DNA from 2 places in the Clostridium sp. 1001283B150225_161107_B6 genome. Region 1 is predicted to be linked to the other one. Evidence: a T-box and tRNA genes for the amino acid it is inferred to sense, from the RefSeq annotation. Region 1 holds a T-box; the other holds one or more tRNA genes.
What was found. The T-box of region 1 lies ahead of tyrS (tyrosine--tRNA ligase). A T-box ahead of a tRNA ligase gene usually reads a tRNA of that ligase, here a tRNA-Tyr.
Positions count from the first base shown of each region.

Region 2: it encodes a tRNA-Tyr, which carries the amino acid that the T-box ahead of tyrS (tyrosine--tRNA ligase) is inferred to sense. The anticodon was not compared.

Region 1 covers NZ_JADNMD010000001.1:1,014,847-1,018,379, reverse strand. Annotated here, with positions in the region: gene I2H39_RS04555 (glycosyltransferase family 2 protein) at 1-953, shown strand, start outside; gene I2H39_RS04550 (TetR family transcriptional regulator) at 997-1,557, shown strand; T-box leader at 1,608-1,878, shown strand; gene tyrS (tyrosine--tRNA ligase) at 1,924-3,153, shown strand; gene I2H39_RS04540 (YdeI/OmpD-associated family protein) at 3,239-3,533, opposite strand, start outside.
Region 2 covers NZ_JADNMD010000003.1:557,119-560,651, reverse strand. Annotated here, with positions in the region: gene I2H39_RS11080 (glycoside hydrolase family 13 protein) at 1-1,625, shown strand, start outside; tRNA gene I2H39_RS11075 (tRNA-Leu) at 1,837-1,920, opposite strand; tRNA gene I2H39_RS11070 (tRNA-Tyr) at 2,024-2,105, opposite strand; gene I2H39_RS11065 (LacI family DNA-binding transcriptional regulator) at 2,506-3,533, shown strand, end outside.

The sequences.
Region 1 (3,533 bases):
CCATTGTTCTGGAGACTTTATACTTTAAACAGAGAACATTTCATGTGACGGATAAAAGGCGGGTCCGGGGAAGAAATTCCAGCTGGAAACTGGCCATACCCCATATGTTATTTTTAGTGTTTGATTTGGCAGCCCTGTTTTTGTGCCTGAGGCATGTATTCCTGAATGGCTTTTTCGGAAGCGTCATTCTGGCCGTTTGGCTGGCTGCCAATGGCCTGGACCTTGTAATGGCCGTATTTTTCATGACAGGGCGGAAAAATCTGCGGACCAATGACCGTTTCGATGTTCAGATGCCGGCAGAGATTACATATCTGGGGAGAGAGAGTCATGGGGTGACTGAAAACATTTCAGAAACAGGGCTTTCCGTCATTACAAAAGAGCCTGTCTATGTGCCGTATGAAAAGGAACATGCAGTGGTTCACCTGAAATCACGGAAATATGAGGCGTGGATAAAGTGCAGGGCAGTTCATGTCCGCAGAGTGGGGAATGGATGGCTCTACGGCCTGCAAATCATGTCGTTGGAAGGGGAAAACAAGAAGCAGTATTACCAGATGCTCTATGACCGCCACCATGGGCTTGCGGAACAGATTCACAAATCAGCGGGATTATACAGGGATATATGGCTGAACATCCGGAAACGATTCAGGGGAAATACGGTATCCGGGCAGAAACTGCCGGGCATAAGCCTGGATGTGGAGCTGGAAACCCTGGAAATGGGAAGGGTCAGGGCGGTTGCCTGGGATTTTGAATCCATTACCCTGGAAGGGACAGGAGGGAAGGAGAGGCTGACCCTGGTGGCTCCGGAACAGGGGATGATGGTCCGCTGCGTGCTTGCCGGTCCGGAGAGAGGGCGGTACCGGATTGAGAATCAGAGAGAGCTGCTGTCAAGCGAGTCATTTGGGGGATTATTCTGCCGGGATGCTTCAAGGGATATTGCCATGGAAGGAAGATAAGGATATAATATCAGCAGTCAGTACAAGAGAGGTAAGATATAAGGTGGATGAGAAAGCAGACAGCAGGAAAAAATTGTCGGAAGCAATCGAATATCTGTTGGGCAGAAAGAGTCTGGATGATATTCCGGTAAGCGAAATCGTGGAGAAAGCAGGCATATCAAGGCGGACCTTTTACCGCCATTTCTGTGACAAGTACGAGCTGGTGAACTGGTATTACGATGAATTTTATGAAGAAAGCTTCGGCAGCATTGTGATGGGAGCCGGTCTGGAGGAGGCATTGGTCCAGTGCCTGCGGATTTACTGGCAAAAGAGGAATGTCCTGAAGCATGCATATGAGAGCCGGGATATCAATGGCCTGAAGAACCATGATATCCAGATTACCAGAAGGATTTATGAGACATTCCTGAAGCAGAGGGGCGCGGATATCCGGTCTGAAATCATGTGGTTTTCCATTGAAATGGCTGTGAGGGGCGGAAGCGACATGGTGATTCAGTGGATGCTTGGAAATATCGAACTTCCGGCTGAGAAAATGGCGCGCCTGATTTGTGAGACGCTGCCCGAGGCAATTAAAAAGTACCAGATGCAGCCTGTCACACATGTGTAAATCTGTGACTTCCCTTTTGGCATGTCTCCTGCTATACTGCACATGTAATAAAGAATGCCATGAAGGAGACCAGTAGTACAGAGGTTTTTCTCACAGAGAGCGTCCGGTTGGTGGAAGGACGCAGGAAACACTGTATGAATACGCTCCGGAGCAGCAGCCTGAAATGGTCAGAGTGTGTCTGAATATTGTTGTTTGCCGCACTCAGGTAGGGTTTGACGGGAACGCCCGATACAGCGTGAGAGTGTTGACTGACACTCGATGAGGAATGTTCTGTGAAGGATGTTCAAGTACAGAGGTGGTACCGCATAACCTGCCCTCTGCAGCAAGCTGCTGCAGGGGCTTTTTTTGTCTGAAAAGGAGGAAGACATGGGAATTTACGAAGAATTGGAAGCAAGGGGACTGATTGCCCAGGTAACGGATGAAGCAGAGATTAGGGAGCTGGTGAACGGGGGAAAGGCAAAGTTTTATATCGGCTTTGACCCAACGGCGGATTCCCTTCATGTGGGGCATTTCATGGCCCTGTGCCTGATGAAGAGACTGCAGATGGCGGGAAACCGTCCCGTGGTCCTGCTGGGAGGAGGAACAGGATACATCGGGGACCCCTCGGGCCGCACGGACATGCGCTCCATGATGGGACCGGATGTGATTCGCCATAACTGCCAATGCTTTAAGCGGCAGATGGAACGCTTTATTGATTTTGACGGGGAAAACGGAGCCATTGTCGTGAACAATGCGGACTGGCTTCTGAATCTGAACTATATTGAACTTCTCAGGGATGTGGGCGCCTGCTTTTCCGTGAACAATATGCTCCGCGCAGAGTGTTATAAGCAGAGGATGGAAAAAGGGCTGTCCTTCCTGGAATTCAACTACATGATTATGCAGTCCTATGATTTTTACCATCTGTACAAGGAGCTTGGCTGCAACATGCAGTTTGGCGGGGACGACCAGTGGTCCAATATGCTGGGCGGAACAGAGCTGATTCGAAGGAAACTGGGGAAAGACGCTTATGCCATGACCATTACCCTTCTCATGAACTCGGAAGGAAATAAGATGGGTAAGACTGCAAGGGGAGCCGTGTGGCTGGACCCGCAGAAGACATCGCCCTTTGAGTTCTACCAGTACTGGAGAAATATTGCAGATGCGGACGTGATGAAATGCATCCGCATGCTTACCTTCATCCCGGTGGAAGAGATTGATGCCATGGACAGCTGGCAGGGAGCCCAGTTAAACAGGGCAAAAGAAATCCTGGCCTATGACCTGACTGCGCTGGTGCACGGGGAGGAGGAGGCCCGCAAGGCAAAGGAAACCTCCGTTTCCCTGTTTGCAGGGTCCATGGATGATGATAATATGCCGTTTACAGAGGTTGGGGAAGAAAACCTTATACAGGACAGCATAGGTATCATGGACCTCCTTGTGCTGTGCGGTCTGGCAGCATCCAAAAGCGAGGCCAGAAGGCTGATTGCACAGGGAGGAATCCAGGTCAGCCAGAAACGGGTGGAGACCATTGACTTTGCCGTGAGCCGGTGTATGCTGGAGGATGGAATCATCCTTCAAAAAGGGAAAAAGGTGTTTAGAAAAGCGGGCATGAAGAAATAGTTCATATATGCCTGGGGGCGCTGCGGATGAAAGGTTCATTTTGCAGCGCCTTTAGAGGGTGTTTGAAGCATTGCAGGGTGCGTTCTTACATGGGTTTCAGGTTTTTCTCCAGACGTTCCACCATCCAGGCAAAGCGCCTGGCGCGCCCTGCGTCCGTCCTGGCATCATAATAAGCCCTTGTATAGGTTTTTTGCACAGAGGGAGACATTCCCTGAAAATTCAGATATGCCTGTTCATGTTCTTTTAAAAGACCGGCCACTGCCTGGATTTGTTCCGCTGTGACAGCCGGGGGGCCGGAAGGCTTGTCCCACTGGCCGTTTTGTCTGGCCTCCCGGATTTTCTCTCTTCCGAAATCAGTCATCAGTCCGTATTTTTCCAGG
Region 2 (3,533 bases), on a different contig from region 1:
CAGCCACCATGGATGTGGGTTACTTCTACGGAGGCGACCTTCAGGGAATATGGGATAAGCTGGATTACATCAAAGGACTGGGCGTGGAGGCCATATATCTGAATCCGGTATTTGTATCTCCCTCCAACCATAAGTACGACTGTCAGGATTATGAGCATATTGACCCGCATTTTACAAAAATTGTAAAGGATGGGGGGAATCTGGTCAGGCCGGATGCCGCGGATAACAAGGAGGCTGACCGGTATGTGCTGCGCAGCGCGGGCAAGGAGAATCTGGAGGCCAGCGATGCATTCTTTGCCCTGTTTGTGGAGGAAGTCCATAAACGGGGAATGCGGGTGATTCTGGACGGGGTATTCAATCACTGCGGCTCCTTTAACAAGTGGCTGGACGCCGAGGGAATCTATGAGCATTCCGGGGATTATGAGGCAGGCGCCTATGAGAGCAAGGCAAGCCCGTACCACAGCTTTTTCCAGTTCCATGACGACAGCGACGCTGCCTGGCCTTATAACCGGACATACGACGGATGGTGGGGGCACGATACCCTGCCCAAGTTAAACTATGAGAATTCCGAGAAGCTGGTGGAATATATACTGAATGTGGCCAGAAAGTGGGTTTCGCCGCCCTATTCCATTGACGGCTGGCGCCTGGACGTGGCTGCTGATTTAGGACACACCGCAGAGTATAACCACGAATTCTGGCGCAGGTTCCGTCAGGCTGTGAAGGAGGCGAATCCGGAGGCCCTGATTCTGGCGGAGCACTACGGTGACCCGGCTTCCTGGCTGGAGGGCGACCAGTGGGATTCCATCATGAATTACGATGCCTTTATGGAACCGGTCACATGGTTCCTCACCGGCATGGAGAAGCACAGTGACAGTTATAACGGAGGCATATGGGGAGACGGGGAAGCATTTTTCAACGCCATGGGATACCATATGAGCCGTATGCAGACCAACACGGTGATGACGGCCATGAACCAGCTGTCCAACCATGACCATTCCCGTTTCCTTACCAGGACCAATCAGATGGTAGGCCGTATCCAGACTGCCGGACCGGAGAAGGCGGGGCAGAACATAAAGCCCTGTGTGTTCCGGGAAGCAGTGGTGATTCAGATGACCTGGCCGGGAGCCCCCACCCTTTACTATGGGGATGAGGCGGGCGTCTGCGGGTGGACGGACCCTGACAGCAGGCGCACTTATCCATGGGGAAAAGAGGACCTGGAGCTCATTGAGTTCCACCGCTATATGACCGGCATACACCGCAATATCCCTGTATTCAGAAAGGGTGCGGTTAAGCCGCTTCTGGCCGGATACCAGAAGATTGCATACGGGCGCATGTATGGGAAATATCAGGCTGTGGCGGTGATATCCAACTGTCCGGACAGCCAGACCATGGACATTCCGGTATGGCAGCTGGGCATTACCGACGACATGGTGCTGGGCAGGCCCATACTGACCACCGAGACAGGATATAATGCAGGCGTCATATTCTACCGTGTAAAGGACGGAACTCTGAAGCTGAACATGCCGCCTTACAGTGCAGCCGTGTTCGTATCACAGCCGGATGAGTTTTATCCTGTGGTGGGGTCCCGGTTCGCGGATGACGCGGCAGCGGCTGTGGAGAAGTAGGCGGGAAACGCACAGACAGATGATGTAAGACACATGGATTTTGAATAGGAAAGAGCACCTTCCGGAGGCGGGGATTGTTCCGCGGGCGGAGAGGTGCTCTTTTTAGAGTGAGAAATTATGGTGGATTTGTAAATGTATGGATATGTGAAAAAAGAGAGTGATGTAAAAACAGTGAAGATTCTCAACTGCTTTTACATCACTCTCTTTATAATGCGGGTGGCCGGACTTGAACCGGCACGGTATCGCTACCGAGGGATTTTAAGTCCCTTGTGTCTGCCTATTCCACCACACCCGCATAAAGTACTAGCAGGTACTCTCTGGCACGTGCCATGGCTGAAAACCAGGACCTTTACATGCACTGCACTGATGTCCTTAAGCTATATTAAACGGCACGCTAGTGGGCGAAGGTGGATTCGAACCACCGAAGCTATTAGCAGCAGATTTACAGTCTGTCCCCTTTGGCCACTCGGGAATTCGCCCAGATATTGCTTTGATAAGCAGTGACTATAATACCACAGACTTTCAAAAAAATCAAGTATTTTGTAAACATTTATTACCCTACATTTCCCACATTTTCCTCTTGTATATGTCATGACCTTATTAACTGGATTTATCGTGTGCATGTGCTGCTGGATTTGCAGATAACCATTTTCTTTATAGTAAATAAAAAAAGTTTTTCTGCTGTTGTCGGCTATCATATAGAAAAAATTTCTGTAAAAGTCTGAATAAAACAAGAAAATAAAAATTATGATATAAAAAACCGGAAAAAACATAGAAAAATGTGAAGAATGCCCAAATAGCCCCCCATTGACAGTAAAAACGGCCCATGCTAATATGAACTCATAGATAACGTTTTCTATATTATATTTGAGGGGCCCCAATGAATAAGAAAACAACCATTAAGGACATTGCAAAAAAGGCAAATGTATCAATTGCTACCGTATCCAGGGTACTGAGGCGTACAGATTATCCTGTCAGCCAGGATGTAAAAAAAAGGGTTTTTGATGCTGCGGATGAATTGGAATACAAACCAAATATGTTCAGCAGGATGCTGCGCGGAGATACCAGCATTGAGATAGGCATTATTGTTCCGTCAATCAATAATCCATTTTATGCAGCACAGGTAGCAGCGTCAGAGGAAGAATGTTTATCCCGTAATTTTATTCCCATAATATGCAACTCCAATTCTAATCCGGGACTGGAGAGCTGGTATTTAGAAATGCTGGAAGAAAGGCAGGCGGCAGGTATATTGCTGACAACAATCCAGAATGAAGAGACTTTTGTCAAACGGATTGAACGGCTGAACATGCCTGTACTTCTGGTGGACCAGGGAATTGAGAATTATAGCGGGGACCGTGTGCTGTTTAACTTCTTTAAGGCTGGTTATATGGCGGCAGAGTATTTGATTGAATGCGGACATAAGGACCTGGCTTTGGCGTCAGGACCAATTACAAGACATAACAGAAGAGAGATACTGAGGGGCTTTAAGCAGGCGCTGCTGGACTATGATATTGTTTTTAATAAGCGCCGGATTGTGAATTATGATTCCAAATATGACATTTATAATATTGGAGATGACCAGGGAGCTATCCAGATTATTGATAAAATGTTTGAGGAGGAATATCTTCCGGAGGGAATAGTTGCAATTAATGATTCTCTGGCAATTAAAATGATAAATGAACTGCATAACCGGGGAATCCATGTTCCCAATGACATTTCCATTGTTGGTATGGATGATATTTTTGTCAGTAAGATGGTTACGCCAAGGCTTACGACTATTCATGAACCGGCAGAAGAAATGGGTAAACGGTCTGCCAAATATCTGATTGATAAAATCGAGGGTAAGTCCGGGAATATAGTTAATATCACAATGCAGCCCACTCTGGTTGAAAGGAATTCGGTAAGGAA